3 regions of the Pseudomonas sp. BJa5 genome follow, and region 1 is predicted to be linked to each of the others. Evidence: riboswitches for the same ligand, from Rfam matches in the RefSeq annotation. Region 1 holds a riboswitch; each other region holds the start of a gene.
The links. Region 1 has a riboswitch for cobalamin ahead of M2D63_RS19900 (CbtB domain-containing protein). Riboswitches for the same ligand answer to the same signal wherever they lie in the genome.

Region 1 (5,842 bases):
TTGGCCTCCACCTGCTGGACAATCCCGTCCAGGGTGTCCAGCACCCAGTCCTGGTCCGGCCAGGTGGCGCGGTGCACCACGGCGATCGGGCAGTCGCCGCCATAGTGCGGGCGCAGCTGCTCGACGATCTTGTGCAGGTGCTTGACCCCCAGGTGAATCGCCAGGGTGCAGCCATGGCGGGCCAGGTCCGCCAGTTGCTCGCCGGCGGGCATCGGTGACTTGTCGCCATAGCGGGTGAGGATCACGGTCTGGGCGATGTCCGGCAGGGTCAGCTCGCAGCCGAGCAGGGCGGCGCTGGCCGCCACCGCGGTGACGCCGGGGACGATCTGGTAGGGAATGCCCAGCTCGCGCAGGTAGCGGATCTGTTCGCCGATGGCGCCGTACAGGCTCGGGTCGCCGCTGTGCACCCGGGCCACGTCCAGGCCCTGGTCGTGGGCGTCCTTGATCGCCTCGATGATCTGCGCCAGGTGCAGTTCGGCGCTGTTGATGACCGTCTGCGCGCTGTGCCCTTCGAGCACGGCGGCCGGCACCAGGGAGCCGGCATAGATGATCACCGGGCAGCGATGGATCAGGCGCTGGCCCTTGACGGTGATCAGCTCGGGATCGCCGGGGCCGGCACCGATGAAATAGACGGTCATGGGAGGTCCTTGGGAAGAAAGTGCGGATTATCCGCCAACGCCTGGGGTTGTGGCGATGGCCAGGCTGGCGTCGGCCAGCAGGGTGCGGGTCACGCGCAGCTGTGCCTTGCCCGCCAGGTGCTCGGCCAGGGCCAGCGCCGCGCTTTCGGCAACGCCGTAGCAACCGCTGTGCTGGTAGGCCACCTGCGAGCGATGGCTCAGGCGAGGCTCGAAGGGCGCCAGTTGCGCGGCGCTGAAGAATAATAAAGGCAGCTTGAGGCGCCGGGCCAGTTGCTGCAGCCCGGGCTCATCCTGCTTGAGGTCGATGCTGGCCAGGCCCGCGACGGCGTCCAGGTGCAAGCCGTGGGCCTTGAGGGTCTGCTCCAGCAGGTCGCCCAGCGTTTCGGCCGGGCAACCCCGTCGGCACCCCAGGCCGACGTACAGCGGCATGGCGATCAGGCCTGGCTCGAACGACGGTAGAGCCAGGCGCTGAGCAGGCCCAGGGCCAGCCAGAACGCGGCGTTGGTCAGCAGCGAGGCGACCTTGAACTCGGTTTCCAGGGCTTGGGGGGCAAGCATCTCATGCACTTCAGGCTGCGGTGCGCCGATCACGTGAGGGATGACCAGCAGTACCGCACCCACGATCTTGAACAGCCAGTTGTGGGCAAACGCGATCAGTGCCAGTCCCGCGGCGGTGGCAGCAGCGGTGCCCACCCACCAGGTCTGACGCTGGGCCAGGTCGGCGGCAGCGGTGCCCGGCAGCTCGGGCGGCAGGCCCAGGGTTGGCGCCAGGCAGAACACGGCAAAGCCGCCCAGGCCCCAGAGCGCACCGCTGAGCACGGTCTTCGGCGCGCGCAGGGTGTAGAGCGCGGCCAGGATCAGGGCAAAACCGACGGCCACCACCAGGTTGCCACCGGTGGTCGACAGTACGCGCTGCCAGCCATCTTCCGGTGCCCAGGCTTCGCTGTCGTGGTGATGGTCGGCCGCCACCCCGGGCGCGTGCGCGTGGGCTTCGACCGCCGGTGCCGCGCTTTCATAGGTTTCCGCCTCAAGAATCAGCGGCGCGACCCAGAAGCTTTGCAGCAGGGTCAGCAGCAGGGCGGCCAGCAGGCCGGCAAAACCTGCGGTGCGAGCGATACGCTTGATCATCGACAGCTACTCAGTGGCAAGGGAAGGCAGCGCTGTGGCGGGTGTCGTGGGCGGCATTGTGCACCGCTTCGATATGCGAAAAGCCGGCGAAGTACACCAGGCACAGGCCCAGCAGCGAGGCGCCGACGGCGACCAGCAGGCGCTGGCTGAGGCTGGACGGGGTAACGGCGGAATGACTGGCGGTGCTGGTACGCATGGCGCTTTCCTCTGGGTGTTGTCGGGCAACAGGCAAGCGCAACGAGCCCCTGCACGAGGACCGTCCAAGGGTTCAACAGCGCCCGCCCACCGCGGGTTTGTCAGAATCGGTATTGGGCCGGTCTCCGGGCTGGCGAGGGCAGGCTGATAGCCTTGCCACTGGCGTCACCTTCCCATGCCGGACTACAGGCACAGTGGTTCTGACGCTTTTCTCGCTTACCGTTGCGGGGGCAGCACCGGACTTGTCGGGCATGTCGATCACATGCGCTGACGCACCGGTTTCCCGTTTCACCCAGTCAAGGGCACCCAAACGAATGGCATAGCAAATCACGGGGGCGGCCGGGCGTCAATCGTGACAGCAGTTGACCACTCACCGGGCACTGCGTAGCCTAGCCGCTTCGAGGTTCTTCGGCAGCGACCGAAGCTAAGACGGGAACGCGGTACAAGCCGCGGCTGCCCCCGCAACTGTAAGCATTGAAGCGTTCGACACAGCCACTGCATCACTGCGGGAAGGCGTCGTTCGACTGGCTCGTCGGCCGGTGCAGTGCAAGCCAGGAGACCTGCCTCGAACAGTTTCCGACATTAAACCGGGCGGGGTGATCCGGTGGCGAACGCGCCCAGGTCAAGGTACCTGCGGCTCTCGTCGCGCATGCCCGCCATCCTGCCAAGGGCATCGACATGAAAACACTGGCCAAACTCCCTGTCACCATCGTTACCGGCTTTCTCGGCTCGGGCAAGACCACGCTGCTGCGGCACATGCTCGACAACGCCCAGGGGCGGCGCATCGCGGTGATCGTCAACGAGTTCGGCGAGCTGGGCATCGATGGCGAGATCCTCAAGCAGTGCAGCATCGGCTGCACCGAGGAAGAGGCCAGCGGCCGCGTCTATGAACTGGCCAACGGTTGCCTGTGCTGCACCGTGCAGGAAGAGTTCTTCCCGGTGATGCGCGAGCTGGTGGCCCGTCGCGGCGACCTGGACCACATCCTCATCGAAACCAGTGGCCTGGCCCTGCCAAAGCCTTTGGTCCAGGCCTTCCAGTGGCCGGAAATCCGCAATGCCTGCACCGTCGATGCGGTGATCACCGTGGTCGACAGCCCGGCCGTGGCCGCTGGCACCTTCGCCGCCTACCCGGACCAGGTCGATGCCCAGCGCAAGCTCGATCCGAACCTGGACCACGAGTCGCCACTGCACGAGCTGTTCGCCGACCAGTTGGCCAGCGCCGACCTGGTGGTGCTGAACAAGGCCGACCTGATCGCCGCCGCCGACCTGGCCAAGGTCCGCGCCGAGGTACAGGAAGAGCTGCCGCCAGCGGTCAAGGTGATCGAAGCGAGCAACGGCCGCCTGCCACTGGATGTGCTGCTGGGCCTGGGCGCCGAGTCCGAAGTGCACATCGATGGCCGCCGTACCCACCACGATTCCCATCATGACGGCGACGATCATGACGATCATGACCACGACGCCTTCGACTCGATCTCCATCGAATTGCCTGAAGCCGACGAAAGCCTGCTGCTCGATGCCCTGACCCAACTGGTGGTGCAGCACGGCATCCTGCGGGTCAAGGGCTTTGCCGCCGTGCCCGGCAAGCCGATGCGCCTGCTGATCCAGGGCGTGGGCACCCGTTTCGACAAGCATTTCGACCGCGCCTGGCGCAGTGAAGAACCGCGCACCACACGCCTGGTGCTGATCGGCCAGGAACTGGATGCCGCGCACCTGGAGGCGAGCCTGCGCGCCGCCCTGGGCGCCTGATCCATGCACCTGCTGCGGACCCAGCCCGGTGGTTTCGTACCGGACGACAGCATTGCCGACCTCGGCCAGACCCCGGCCGAGCTGGTAATCCTCTGCAGCGGTGACTCGCACCTGGCACTGCTGGCCGAAACTGCCCGGCAGTTGCCCGAGGATTATCCCAGCCTGCGCCTGGCCAACCCCATGCAGGTGCAGAACCACGCCTCGGTCGACCTCTATATCGACGAGGTGCTGCGCCATGCCAAGGTCATCCTGGTGTCGTTGCATGGCGGGGTCGGCTACTGGCGCTACGGTGTCGAGCAGCTACTGGAGCTGGCGAACCGTGGCGTCAAATTGATCCTGGTACCTGGTGACGATCACCCGGACCCGGAACTGACCGGCCTAGGCAACGTGCCGGCCGAACAGGCCGAACGGCTCTGGCACTTTTTGCGCCAGGGCGGCAAGGCCAACGCCCTGAACCTGTTCAACTGCCTGGCCAGCCTCTGGCTCGGGCGCGACTACCCTTGGGCTGAACCGCAGCAACTACCGCGTACGGCGGTGTACCACCCTGAAAGGGCCGCTGCCGAATTGCAGGACTGGTTCGGCCAGTGGCAGGTCGAACAGCCGGTGGTACCCATCCTGTTCTACCGCTCGCACCTGCAGGCGGCCAACACCGCTTTTATCGATACGTTTTGCCAACGCTTGCAACGGGCCGGGCTCAACCCCTTGCCGATTGCCGTGGCCAGCCTCAAGGAGGCCGGCTGCCTGGCCCAGGTCGAAGCCTGGCTGGACGAGGTCGACGCTGCGCTGATCATCAACACCACGGGCTTTGCCCAGTCCAGCCCGGAGCAGCCGCACCTGCGACCGTTTCGCCGGGATATTCCGGTGCTGCAGGCGATCTGCGCCCAGGATAACGAGCCGGGCTGGCAGGCCAGCGAGCAGGGCCTGGGCGCTCGCGACCTGGCGATGCATATCGTTTTGCCGGAGCTGGACGGGCGCATCATCACCCGGCCGATCAGCTTCAAGGACCTGGCCTGGCGCAGCGAACGCAGCCAGTCGGACGTGGTCTGCTACCGGCCCCATGCCGAACGCATGGACTTTGTCGCCGAACTGGCCCGGCGCTGGTGTGCATTGGCGCAGTTGCCCAACCGTGACAAGCGCGTGGCCCTGGTGCTGGCCAACTACCCGACCCGCGACGGGCGCATCGGCAACGGCGTGGGGCTGGACACCCCGGCAGCGGCGCTGAACATCCTGCGCGCCCTCAAGGCCCAGGGCTACCCGCTGGCCGAGCTGCCCGACAGCGGCACGGCGCTGATCCAGGCGCTGCTGGGCGGGGTCAGCAACGACCTGGACAGCCTCGACCAGCGACCCTGCCTGCAAAGCATGGCCCTGGACGACTACCTGGCCGCTTTCGCCGCCTTGCCCCAGGCCAACCAGGACGCCGTGCGCGAGCGCTGGGGCGAGCCGCAGCAGGACCCGATGTTCCGCAATGGCCGGATGATGGTCGCCGGCCTGCGCTTCGGCCTGACCTTCGTCGGTATCCAGCCGGCGCGGGGCTACCAGCTGGACCAGAGCGCGGTGTACCACGACCCCGACCTGGTGCCGCCGCACGGTTACCTGGCGTTCTATTTCTGGTTGCGCCACGGCTTTGCCGCCGATGCGCTGATCCATGTCGGCAAGCACGGCAACCTTGAGTGGCTGCCGGGCAAGGGTGTCGGCCTGTCCGACCGTTGCTGGCCCGATGCCTTGCTCGGGCCGCTGCCGAACATCTACCCCTTTATCGTCAACGACCCGGGCGAGGGCGCCCAGGCCAAGCGCCGCACCCAGGCGGTGATCATCGATCACCTGATGCCGCCGTTGACCCGTGCCGAGACCTACGGCCCGCTGCGTCACCTGGAGGCGCTGGCCGACGAGTACTACGAGGCGCAGTTGCTCGACCCGCGCCGGGCCGCCGAGCTGCAACGTGACATCCTTGAACTGGTGCGCAACAACCATATCGACCGTGAGCTGCAACTCGAAGGCGAGCTGGACGATGCCGCCGTGTGGCTGCCGCGCCTGGACACCTACCTGTGCGACCTCAAGGAATCGCAGATCCGTGACGGCCTGCATGTGTTCGGCGAATCGCCGGTCGGCCGCCTGCGCAGCGATACCTTGCTGGCC
Region 2 (5,842 bases), on a different contig from region 1:
GCCGCCGGGCCTTCGCCCAGGCGCGTGCGCTCGTGCAGTTCGCCGTGATAGACCGCAGGTCCGCCCAGCTCCACCCCCAGCGCCCCCGCCCCGGCCGCCATTACCGGGCCGGCGTTGGGACTGTCCCACAAGGGCGCCTGGCGACGCCAGCAGCTCAGGGCCAGGCGGGTCTTGCCGAGCACGGCGTAGGTCAGGGCCACCAGCCGTGCCGGAATGTAGTTGAGCACATCGTCGATGCGTGCCGCCGCCCAGCCGAAGCGCTCGAAGCGCTCGTTGCGATAGCCCCACATGGCGTCCAGGGTGTTGCTCAGGCGATAGAGCACCACCCCCGGCGCACCGGCGACGATAAACCAGAACAAGGCGGCGAACACCGCATCGCTGCCGTTTTCCAGCACCGATTCGGTTGCAGCCCGGGCCACGGCGGTTTCGTCCAGTTCGCGGGTTTCGCGGCTGACCAGGTAGCTGACGCGCTGACGTGCCTGCTCCAGGTCACCGCTGCGCAAGGCGCTGGCCACCGGGATCACGTGTTCACCCAGGCTGCGCAGGCCCAGGGCGCAGTACAGCGCCAGCACCTCCACCAGCCAACCGATATAGGGCAGCCAGGACAGCACGGTAATCAGCAGGGTCAAGGGGATTACCGCCAGGAACCAGGCGGTGACGCCATGGCTGCGCCAACCGCGCCCCCCGGCATTGAAACGCTGCTCCAGACGCCCGGCCAGGCGACCGAACGCCACCAGTGGATGCCGACGCTCGGGCTCCCCCCACAGCGCATCCAGCGCCACGCCGGCAACACTCAGCAACGCCACACTCATCAAGACTCTCCCCACTGGTTTTCGAACAGCATGTCACTCAAGGGCCGCACCGTCGCCCAGCCTTCGAGGGCCAGCATCGGTGCCGGGTAGAACGCCTGGACCGGTCCCAGGCAGAGGATCGCCAGTGGCTTGGCACCTGCCGGCATACCCAGCAGCGCGGCCAGTGCCGCCGGCTCGAACAGCGACACCCAGCCCATGCCCAGCCCTTCGGCGCGGGCGGCCAGCCAGAGGTTCTGGATGGCGCACGACAGCGACGCCAGGTCCATTTCCGGCAGGGTCCTGCGACCGAAAATGTGTTTCTCGCGGTCATCCATCAACGCCGCCACCAGCAATTCGGCGCAGTCGTTGATGCCTTCGACCTTGAGCTGCATGAATTCGTCGGAACGCTCGCCCAGCGCTTGGGCGGTGCGCACCCGCTCCTCCTCCACCAGGCGCTGGATACGCTGGCGCAGGCTGCGGTCGGTAATCCGGATAAAGCGCCAGGGCTGCATCAGGCCGACGCTGGGCGCCTGATGCGCGGCTTGCAGCAGGCGTGCGAGCAGCTCGGGCGCCACTTCACCCGGGATGAAATGGCGCATGTCGCGGCGCTCGCCAATCGCGCGATACACCGCCGCGCGCTCGGCATCGGTAAAGGCCTGGTCGCTCATGGTGCCAACAGCGCCGCCGCCGCCCGGGGGTTGGAGGCGAAATAGAAATGCACGTAGGACGCGGTCAGCCGCCCGCAGCGATAGACCGCTTCGGCGCCGCGGCCGCCATTGGGGCTCTGGCCACGAGCGATCGGCTCCAGCGCGGTGCTGGTCAGGGAGTGGTGATAGGTGTGCCCGCGCAGGTTGCCCTCGGGCAGCTCCACCGCCTGCAGGGCCAGGGCAGCCAGGCGCTTCTGCATCACCGCTTCGCCCTGCAGCAGGCCCAGCAGTTCGGCACGCTCGCCGGCCACATCGGTCAGGGCATCGAGCAGGTAGAGCATGCCACCACATTCGGCGAGCACGGGCTTGCCCGCCTGGTGGTGGGCGCGAATGGCGCCGAGCATCGGCGCATTGGCGGCCAGCGCCTGATGGTGCAGCTCCGGATATCCGCCCGGCAGGTACAGGCTGTCCGCCTCTGGCAGGCAGGCGTCACGCAGCGGCGAGAAGAACGCCAGCTCAGCGCCCATGGCCCGCAGCAGGTCGAGGTTGGCGCCATAGGTGAAGGCAAAGGCTTCATCCCGGGCCACTGCAATGGTGACGCCTTCGAGCAACGGCTCGATGTTCAACTCGCTCGGCGCCGCGAACGCCACCGGTGGCGGCAACGACGATTCGCAACTGGCTCCCAGGGCCTCGGCAGCAGCGTCCAGGCGCAGGTCCAGGTCATTGAGCTCACTGGCCTGGACCAGGCCCAGGTGGCGGCTCGGCAGTTCGATGCCGGTTTCCCGCGACAGGCCGCCATACCAGCGCAGGCCCTCGGTCAGGCTGCCTTCGAGCAACTGGGCATGACGCAGGGTGCCGACGCGGTTGGCCAGCACCCCGGCGAACGGCAGGTCGGGCTGGTAGCGCGCCAGGCCCAGGGCCAGGGCGCCGAAGGTCTGGGCCATGGCCGTGCCGTCGATCACCGCCAGCACCGGCACGCCGAAGTGACGCGCCAGGTCGGCGCTCGACGGCGTGCCGTCGAACAGGCCCATGACCCCTTCGATCAGAATCAGGTCGGCCTCGCCTGCTGCTTCCCACAACAGACGCCGGCTTTCCTGTTCACCGACCATCCACAGATCCAGCTGGTACACCGGCGCGCCGCTGGCCCGCTCGAGAATCATCGGGTCGAGGAAATCCGGGCCACACTTGAACACCCGCACCTTGCGCCCCTGGTTACGGTGCAGGCGTGCCAGGGCGGCGGTCACCGTGGTCTTGCCCTGCCCCGATGCCGGCGCGGCGATCAGGACCGCCGGGCAGTGCCGGGTCAGACTCATAGTTCGACGCCCTTCTGGGCACGGATGCCGGCCTGGAAGGCGTGCTTGATCATGCCCATCTCGGTGACGGTGTCGGCCAGTTCGATCATCTCGTCCTTGGCCCCGCGACCGGTGACGATCACATGCTGCATCGGCGGGCGCGCCTGCAGGTCGCTGAGTACCTGGTCGAGGTCGAGGTAGCCGTGCTTGAGGGCGATGTTCAGCTCATCGAGCACCACGAAGGCGATGCTCGGGTCCTGCAGCATCTGCCGGGACACGGCCCAGGCGGCTTCGGCGGCGGCGATGTCGCGCTGGCGGTCCTGGGTTTCCCAGGTGAAGCCCTCGCCCATCACGTGATAGCGCACCTGCTCGGGAAAGCGGCGGAAGAACAGCTCTTCACCGGTGCTGTTGCGGCCCTTGATGAACTGCACCACGCCGCACTGCATGCCGTGGCCCATGGCCCGCGCCAGCATGCCGAAGGCCGAGCTGCTCTTGCCCTTGCCATTGCCGCTGAGCACCAGCAGCAGGCCGCACTCGTTGGGGGCGTTGGCGATACGCTCGTCGATTACCGCCTTCTTGCGCTGCATACGGGCCAGGTGGCGTTCGTCACGCTCGGTGGATTCAGTCATCGAAGTTCTCCGCAAACCACTGTCGGCCAACCGCAACGAGCGTAGCAGCACGGGGCTGCACAGGTTTCGCGGCGAAGGATGGGCAACAGATGAATGGATAAGGCAGACGGAGAAACGCGCAGGGCTGCGGCACGAAGCCGAAGAAACCGCGCATCACCCTCCGTGATGCCGTTGACTGTGACAGGCCGGTCTCCGGGCTTGTGAGCGGGGCCATGAACACCCGGGTCGCGCGCCTTCCCGGGTGCGGGCACCCAGTGGCCATGCGCGGCCTTGACTCACCTACCGTTGCGGGGGCAGCGCCGGATTCGCGCGCCTTTGCGCGCCCACCGGCTTCCCTGTTTCACCCTGCCAGGCCACAGCCCACAGAGCACCTGAAACAAGTCGCGAAGGTTAGAGGGTTGCACCGGGAGCGTCAATGAAAGGCGCCCTACCGGCCTGGATCAATGGCGACCTTGTCATCTTGTGTCACCCTGATTTCAGTGATATCAAATAGCCATAAACTGGCTGTACTCGATCACAATGATAAAGGAGAGAGCAGCATGCAAGGCCTGATCATCAACAACACACGCCTGGAATTCCTGCGTCCGGTGCTGGAACGCTGGGTCGAATGCATCGATCGATTCAACCAGGTGCTGGGCGATGGCGAAGCCGCCTACTGGCACGGCGCCCAGGCCAACCTCGGTTTGCTGTCAGCGGCGGCCTGGCAAGCCGAGTTGGTGACCTTGGCGCAGCACCAGAGCAAGAAGCAGCGCGAAGACGGTGATCGCGACGGTCGTTGCGACCTGTATATCGCCAGCCGCGAAGAAGCCGCCTACCTGCAGGCCAGCCAGCGCTGGCCACGGATCGCCCGGCTTGACCTGGCCAATGCCCTGGCCGAAACCGTACAAGCCGCCCGCCAGGTCGCAGCACCAAGCCAGCTGAAAGTCGCCGCCCTCTTCGCCAGCCCCTGGAAAGCCGGCCAACACGCCAGCCCCGAAGAACTCCAGGACCTGGTCGACGACCTGCACAAGCACACCGCCTGTGCCATTGCCTGGTACTTTCCGTACGCCTATCGCAAGTTGCACAACGAAGCCGGGCAGTATCACCCCGGGGTCGCCCTGCTGCTCAAGCAGGCCTGATCCGCCCGCCACCAAGGGAACCTCGCGAACGCGGCCGTCCTCTACTGCCAAAGAGGCCAACTTCGTGAGGTCACCACAATGGGCAAGACTCCGATAGCGCTGCTGCTGGCAATGAGCGCTGGATTGAGCGGCTGCGGCGAAACCGCCCGCCTGCAGGTCAGTGACGGGTACGGTCCGTCCCCCCAACTCCCCGAGCCGAACAAGACCCTGATTCCAACCGTCAACATCGCCCCGGCGGTGGGCTGGCCCCGGGGCGCCAGGCCTTCGACGGCACCCGGCACCCGGGTGGCGGCCTTCGCCGAAGGGCTGGATCACCCGCGCTGGCTGTACGTACTGCCCAATGGCGACGTACTGGTGGCTGAAACCAACGCCCCGCCCAAGCCTGACGACAACAAGGGAATACGGGGCTGGGTGATGAAAAAGGCCATGGGCCGTGCTGGCGCCGCCGTGCCCAGCCCCAACCGCATCAGCCTGTTGCGCGACAGCGACCGGGATGGCGTGGCCGAAATCCGCACCACTTTCATCGACAACCTCAACTCACCCTTCGGCATGGCCCTGGTGGGCAACGACTTCTACGTGGCCGATACCGATCGCTTGCTGCGCTTTCACTATGAGCCCGGCAGCATGGCGATCACGGGCCCTGGCACACTGGTAGCCGAGCTGCCCGGTGGGCGGCTGAATCACCACTGGACCAAGAACGTGATCGCCAGCCGCGACGGCAAGAAGCTCTACGTGACAGTGGGCTCCAACAGCAATGTCGGCGAACACGGCATGGCGCAGGAAAAAGGCCGCGCCGCGATTTGGGAAATCGACCCGGCCAGCGGTCAAACGCGCATTTTCGCCTCGGGCCTGCGCAACCCCAACGGCATGGCCTGGGAGCCACACACCGGACACCTGTGGACGGCGGTCAACGAGCGCGATGAGATCGGCAGCGACCTGGTGCCCGACTACATCACCTCGGTCAAGGACGGCGGTTTTTATGGCTGGCCATACAGCTACTATGGCCAGAACGTCGACCAGCGGGTCAATCCACAGGATCCGCAACAGGTGGCCTCGGCCATTGCCCCGGACTACGCCGTAGGCCCGCACACCGCCTCACTGGGCCTGACCTTCGCCGAGCCCGGCGTACTACCGCCGCCGTTCGAGCAAGGCGCATTCATCGGCCAGCACGGCTCCTGGAACCGCAAGCCGCACAGTGGCTACAAGGTGATTTTCGTGCCCTTCAGCACGTCCGGCCGACCGGCAGGCAAGCCGATCGACCTGTTGACCGGCTTTCTTGACGCTGACGGCAAAGCCAGGGGGCGACCGGTGGGGGTCATCAACGATCAGCGTGGGGGATTGCTGGTGGCCGATGATGTGGGCAAT
Region 3 (5,842 bases), on a different contig from region 1:
CGAACCAGTCGTCGGGCATCATCTTGCCGTGGGCCAGGTAGTAGTCGCAGCTGGCCCACTCGAAGTATTCGATGTTGATGTCCAGGCCATGCTTGCGGGCGGCGGCCTCGACCACGCGGATACCTTCGGGAAGCACTTCGTTGCCGATGCCGTCACCGGGGATGGCGGCGATTCTGAAAGTCTTGCTCATGGGGGCGCACTCGTTGTCTAGGGAACAGGTGCGGACCATGCTATAAGGGCTTGATTCAGAGATAATCTCGCCATTCATAGATTCTTAGTGCACGAACCGTGAATAATCTACCGAGCCTCGACGACCTCAATATCTTTATCCAGGTGGCCAAGCGCGCCAGCTTTGCCGCCGTGGCCGACGAGCTGGGCATGTCGGCGGCCTTTATCAGCAAGCGCATCCGCGTACTGGAAGACACCCTCGAGGTGCGCCTGCTACACCGCACCACCCGGCGGGTGACGGTGAGCGAGGAGGGCGAGCGGGTCTATCAGTGGGCCCAGCAGATCTTCGATGCGGTGCAGCGCATGGGCGACGACATCAGCGCCCAGCACCGCGAGCCGGCCGGCCAGCTGCGCATTGCCAGCAGCCTGGGGCTGGGCCGGCGCTTCGTCGCCCCGGCGCTGTCGGAGCTGGCCGAGCGCTATCCGCGCCTGGACATCCGTCTGGACGTGCATGACCGGCTGGTGGACCTGATCGAGGAAGGCGTCGACCTCGACATCCGCGTCGGCAACGTCATCGCCCCCAACCTGATCGCCAAGCCCCTGGCCCGCAACCGCCGGGTGCTGTGCGCCGCACCGGCCTACCTGGCCCGGCGCGGCACGCCCAAGGTGCTGGCGGACCTGGCCAGCCACGATTGCCTGGTGATCAAGGAACGCGACCACCCCTTCGGCGTGTGGCAGCTGGAAGGGCCGGCGGGGGAGGAAAGCGTGCGGGTCACCGGCAGCCTGTCGAGCAACCACGGCGAAGTGGCGCACCAGTGGTGCCTGGACGGGCGGGGGATCTTGCTGCGTTCCTGGTGGGATGTGCACGACAGCCTGGCCGATGGGCGTCTGGTCCAGGTGCTGGGCGACTATCACCAGCCGGCGGATATCTGGGCGGTGTATACCTCGCCACTGGCCAGCTCGGCCAAGGTACGGGTGGCGGTGGAGTTTTTCCGCCAGTATTTTGCCGAGCGGTACAGCCTGCCGGAATTGGGGTGATGTTCTGGGCCTGATCGCGGGGCAAGCCCGCTCCCACAGGGTTTGTGTGATCCCTGTGGGAGCGGGCTTGCCCCGCGATTGCGCAGTCATTCAGAAACTGTAATCCAGCGTCGCAAAATACGACCGTGGCTGGCCCATGATCCACTGCTCGCCACTGTGCGCCGTCGCTGCATAACGACGGTCCAGCAGGTTGTTCAGCTGCAGTCCCAACCGCACATCCGGCAGCACCTGCCAGCCCAGGTTGGCATCGACCACGGTAAAGCCCGGCACCGTCTGGCTATTGGCGGTGTCGGCATAGCGCTTATCGACGTACCGCAGCCCCATGCCGGCCTCCACGCCGTGGCCCAGGCCCTTGTTCACCCACAGGTTGGCGGTGCGCCGTGGCACATTGCTCGGCCGGTTGCCGGCCCGGGAGACCGACTCACCGTCCACGGTCTGCTCGAAGTCGTCGTATCGGGCGCGTACCACCGAGGCGTTGGCCGAGACCTGCCACTGGTTGGCCAGGACCAGCTCCAGGGTCGCCTCCAGGCCGTCGGAGGTCTGTTGCCCGGCCTGTTCCTTCTGGTGGGTGATCGGGTTGTCGACCAACAGCTTCTTTTTGACGATGTGATAGGCCGCCAGGGTCCATTCGCCACGGCCGTCCCAGAACAGCTGCTTGAGGCCGAACTCGGTCTGCTTCGCTTCGGTGAGGTCGAATTGCTGCTGGGCGGGGCTCAGGGTGATCAGGTCGCTGACACCGTCCTCGCTGGTGGAATACTGGCCATACAACGACAGCTCGTCGGTCAGCGCGAACACCAGCCCGGCGCGCCAGTTGCCACCGCCCAGGCTTCGGTCGCTGCGGCTGTCGTCGATCAGGTTGGTGCGATCGATGTGGTTCTGGTCGCGGCGAATGCCGGTCACCAGCGACCAGCGTGCTGACAGCTGGGTGCGGTTCTCGGCGAACAGGGCGAAGGTGCGGGTGGTGCTGTGGCTTTGCGGGCGGGTCGGGTCCTGGCTGTGGAAGTCGCCAGGCGCCGGGTTCCACGGGTCGACGAAGTCACCGCCGATGTCGGTGTAGGGTGAGTTGCTGTCGATGCCGAAACGGATGCGGTTGTACTCGGCGCCCACCACGGTCTTGCTGGCAAGGCCGAACAGTGAGTGGTCGAAGGTGAAGCTCTGGCGGTCGCCGATCTGTTCCTGGTCGTGCTTGATTTCCAGGTAGCTGCCGCGCTGGAGCAGGCCCTGGTCTGGGCTCCAGGTGTAGTCCTCGGCATTGCGCCAGTGACGGCGGCTCTTGATGTAGTAGAGCTGGTTGCTGGCGCTGAGCGAATCGCTCAGGGTCCAGTCGCTGTTCAGCCGCGTCCATTCGTCATGGTAGCGCTGCACGTCGTTGCGCACGTTGTAGTTCTTCTTGCGCAGGCTGTCGCGGTAGTGGCCGTCGATCAAGGGCGTGCCGAAGTAGTTCATCGGCTCGGCATCACCGCGCTCGTGGGCCAGGGTGAAACTCAGGTCGTCGCTGGCATCGAAGCGCAGGGCGGCGCTCATGGCCAGGTTCTGCGACTCGCCATGGTCGACCCAGCCATTGGATTGCTGGCGGTCGAGGGTCAGCCGGTAGCTCAGCCGCTCGCCCAGCGAACCGCCGCTGTCCAGGCCCAGTTGCTGGCGGTCATCACTGCCGTAGCCCAGGCGCAGGTGGTTGCTGATCTCGCCGGCGAAGGGCTTTTTCGGGATCACGTTGACCACCGCACCGGTAGCGCCTTCACCGTAGAGCACCGAGGCAGGCCCGCGGATGATGTCGATGCGCTCGACCATCCATGGGGCCACCGGGAAGGTCTGGGTACCGGCGCCGGTGTACAAGCGCGAGCCATCGAACAGGGTCATCACCGCATCGTGCCCGGTAAAGCCCCGTGCCGACAGGGCGGTGTTGCCGTTGCCCGGGGTGGCGATCGAGGTGATGCCCGGCGAGCGGCTGACGGCATCCTGCACGCTGCGGTTGTTGCGCCCATCGATGACCTCGGCGCTGAGGCTGCTGGTGCTGGCCGGGGTGTCCAGGGCGCTGAGGTTCAGGCGCGAGCCGGCCGGCAGGGGCGTGGCCAGGCTGATCGGCGCGGTGTCGCTGCTGCTGGTGATGGCCGTCGAGGGCAGGGCCAGGGGAACAGGCTCGCGGTCTTCGGCGAAGGTCGGCAGGGAGAATGCCAGGCAGGGCGCCAGGGCATTGGCCGCCAGGGTGTGAAGCTTGGAAGTACGGGACATGTCGTTCCAAATCGAACAGGAAGAAATGAATCCCGGAGGGAACAACGCATGGAGGAATCGCGCGCGCAGGCGCACGCAAACCGGCCTGCGCCCGCCCACCGCGGGGTTGCCAAACGAAGCTTCAGGCCGGTCTCCGGGCTTGCGAGGGTCGTGAAGGCCTTCACCTTCCCATGCCGTGGCACAGTGGTGTTTCGAAGGCTTCGCTCGCTTACCGTTGCGGGGGCAGCGCCGGACTGATCACTTCATGTGACGCACCGGCTTCCCGTTTCACCCTGCGCGCGGCGGCGCAGGACACCTGAAACTGGCGCGCATCTGACCATCGAATGTCTTTGCAGTCAACGACTTGGCCGTGTGTTGCGGTGTAAGCCGGGGCTCAGAAAAGTGCCTGGGTCAGCACCTGCGGGCCTTCGCCGATCTGGTCCGGGATGATCTGTTGTACGCCATCGAGTTCGCGCAGCACCGCAAGCACCTTGGGACAATGCTCGGGCGTACAGAGCACATGGGCATTGGGGCCTGCATCGAAGGTCGTGCAGACATCCAGGCCGTTGCGCCGAAGTTGCTGCACCCGGTACAACACCGAGAGGGTTGCCGGCTGCCAATAGAACAGCGGCGGCACGGACGACATGGCGATCAAGTGAAGCTCGATGGCCTCGCACTCGACGATATCGGCAAAGCGGGAAAAATCACGGGTCAGGATGGCGTGCTGTAGATGCCTCAGGCGTTCCACCAACAGTTGTTGGCGGCGCTGGTAGAACGGGCTGCTCTGGGCGCGCAAATGACCGATCCGCGAGCTGGTTGTTTTCGCTGAACCGTCGACCACCACGATGATGTCGTGCAGCGGCCAATGGGCGGCGGTTGCCAGTTGCCGGGCCGGGCTTTGCGGGTCGTCGGCATCACCGGGCCATGTGACGAAACCGCCCAGTAGCGATCGGGCTGCGGAGCCCGAACCGGAAAGGCGCGCCAGGCCGCTGAGCTGGTCGGGTGACGACAGCTGGCCGAACAGCGCGGCAAACGCCAGCGCCAGGGCAGAGTACCCCGAGGCGGAAGAGGCGATACCCGCGCTGGTTGGAAAGGTATTGGTGGTGGCGATGCGCAGCGGCTGCCGGAAGTCGCTGCACTGGCGAAGTCGTCGCACATGCTGTTCGATGCCCAGGCGCATGATCGGGTCTGCGGCTTCGAGCGTGCCGTCTTCAGCACGCCAGTAGATTTCGTCAGGGCTCGAATCGTCCAGTGTTTCCAGGGTATAGAGGCTGACGCAGCGGCTCAGGGTCATCGACAGCGACCTGTTGGCAGGCAATGTGCGCTTGGCGTCGCTCATGCCCCAATACTTGATCAAGGCAATGTTGCTGGGCGATGAGACACTGATCTTGTTCATGGTCGTTGTACCCACAGGCCTTCGACCGCAAGGGGCGCCTCGATTGCGTCCAGGCCCTGGAGCAAGGGGGCGGCAGTGACGGGGGGGAGCACCAGCAGCAGACCAGCGCTGGATCCGGAGAGCGCACCGGCACCGGAAACCTTTGCCGCACCACCCGATTTTTCGATTTCCCGGATCAACGCCTGAACGGGGCCAGGCACGACACCCAGCGCTTCAAGGGCACGTTCATAGTCACGGATCAGCGCATACAAGCGGGCGCGATCGCAATGCGGGGATCGCAGCAGTGCGATGAATGCTTGGGTGGTCTGGCGCATCGATTGCAGCAGGGGGCTGTGCGCGTCTTGCAGGGTGTTGCGTACGGCAGTCACCACGGCTCCGGTACTTTCATTGGCGGTACCGGTGTTGTACAGGCGCAGCTCGTTCAACACGGCACCGGCATCGCGAAGGGGGCAGAGCTGCAGGTCATCACCCGCAGCGGGCATGAAGCTCGCGACACCGCCCTGGACAATGGTTCGATGATCGACGCCGGAGGGCAGGCCATGCTGGCGTTGCTCGATCTGGCGAGCCAGATGCTGCACCTGCGCAACTTCAGCCCTGCGCGTGAAGTGGCTGATGATCGCGGCCGGTATGCACACTGCCAGGGCGGCCGAGCTGCCCATGCCCGCGCCGATGGGAATCTGCGAGTGCACGCTGATCTTCAGACCCTGGTTGAACCCGTGCCCCAGGTGCAGCAGGGTTTCACCGACGGCGCATTTGGCCAGGTGGTCGCCCGCCTGGCCTCTCAAGGCGCGAAACCTGTGCGCATCAGGGTGGCACCGATAGGCTTGCCAGGCCTGGCGTGCCTGCAGGGCGTAATCGAGCACCGCTTGGCGTGAATAACACCGATGCATGCCCAGGTCCGGCAAGCACAGCTCGATCAACTGCGACGATTTCGGTAGCACCTGGACCTTGCAGTAAAGGCCGAGTGTGGCAACGACAGCGGGGCTGTGATGGGCCACGGCGTGCTCGCCCATCAGGATGATCTTCCCG

Region 2: it holds a riboswitch for cobalamin, as region 1 does, so the genes downstream of both, cobO (cob(I)yrinic acid a,c-diamide adenosyltransferase) here and M2D63_RS19900 (CbtB domain-containing protein) in region 1, are expected to answer to the same signal.
Region 3: it holds a riboswitch for cobalamin, as region 1 does, so the genes downstream of both, M2D63_RS00075 (TonB-dependent siderophore receptor) here and M2D63_RS19900 (CbtB domain-containing protein) in region 1, are expected to answer to the same signal.

Annotation. Positions count from the first base shown of each region.
Region 1 covers NZ_JALRNG020000037.1:15,619-21,460, reverse strand. The annotation lists gene cobM (precorrin-4 C(11)-methyltransferase) at 1-638, opposite strand, end outside; gene M2D63_RS19910 (cobalamin biosynthesis protein) at 666-1,067, opposite strand; gene M2D63_RS19905 (CbtA family protein) at 1,073-1,765, opposite strand; gene M2D63_RS19900 (CbtB domain-containing protein) at 1,776-1,961, opposite strand; cobalamin riboswitch at 2,059-2,285, opposite strand; cobalamin riboswitch at 2,345-2,543, shown strand; gene cobW (cobalamin biosynthesis protein CobW) at 2,639-3,706, shown strand; gene cobN (cobaltochelatase subunit CobN) at 3,710-5,842, shown strand, end outside.
Region 2 covers NZ_JALRNG020000003.1:129,504-135,345, forward strand. The annotation lists gene cbiB (adenosylcobinamide-phosphate synthase CbiB) at 1-812, opposite strand, end outside; gene bluB (5,6-dimethylbenzimidazole synthase) at 812-1,459, opposite strand; gene M2D63_RS02840 (cobyrinate a,c-diamide synthase) at 1,456-2,751, opposite strand; gene cobO (cob(I)yrinic acid a,c-diamide adenosyltransferase) at 2,748-3,359, opposite strand; cobalamin riboswitch at 3,525-3,749, opposite strand; gene M2D63_RS02850 (hypothetical protein) at 3,899-4,477, shown strand; gene M2D63_RS02855 (sorbosone dehydrogenase family protein) at 4,556-5,842, shown strand, end outside.
Region 3 covers NZ_JALRNG020000001.1:10,827-16,668, reverse strand. The annotation lists gene M2D63_RS00085 (tartrate dehydrogenase) at 1-190, opposite strand, end outside; gene M2D63_RS00080 (LysR substrate-binding domain-containing protein) at 289-1,206, shown strand; gene M2D63_RS00075 (TonB-dependent siderophore receptor) at 1,297-3,438, opposite strand; cobalamin riboswitch at 3,545-3,752, opposite strand; gene mvaD (diphosphomevalonate decarboxylase) at 3,812-4,813, opposite strand; gene M2D63_RS00065 (mevalonate kinase) at 4,810-5,842, opposite strand, start outside.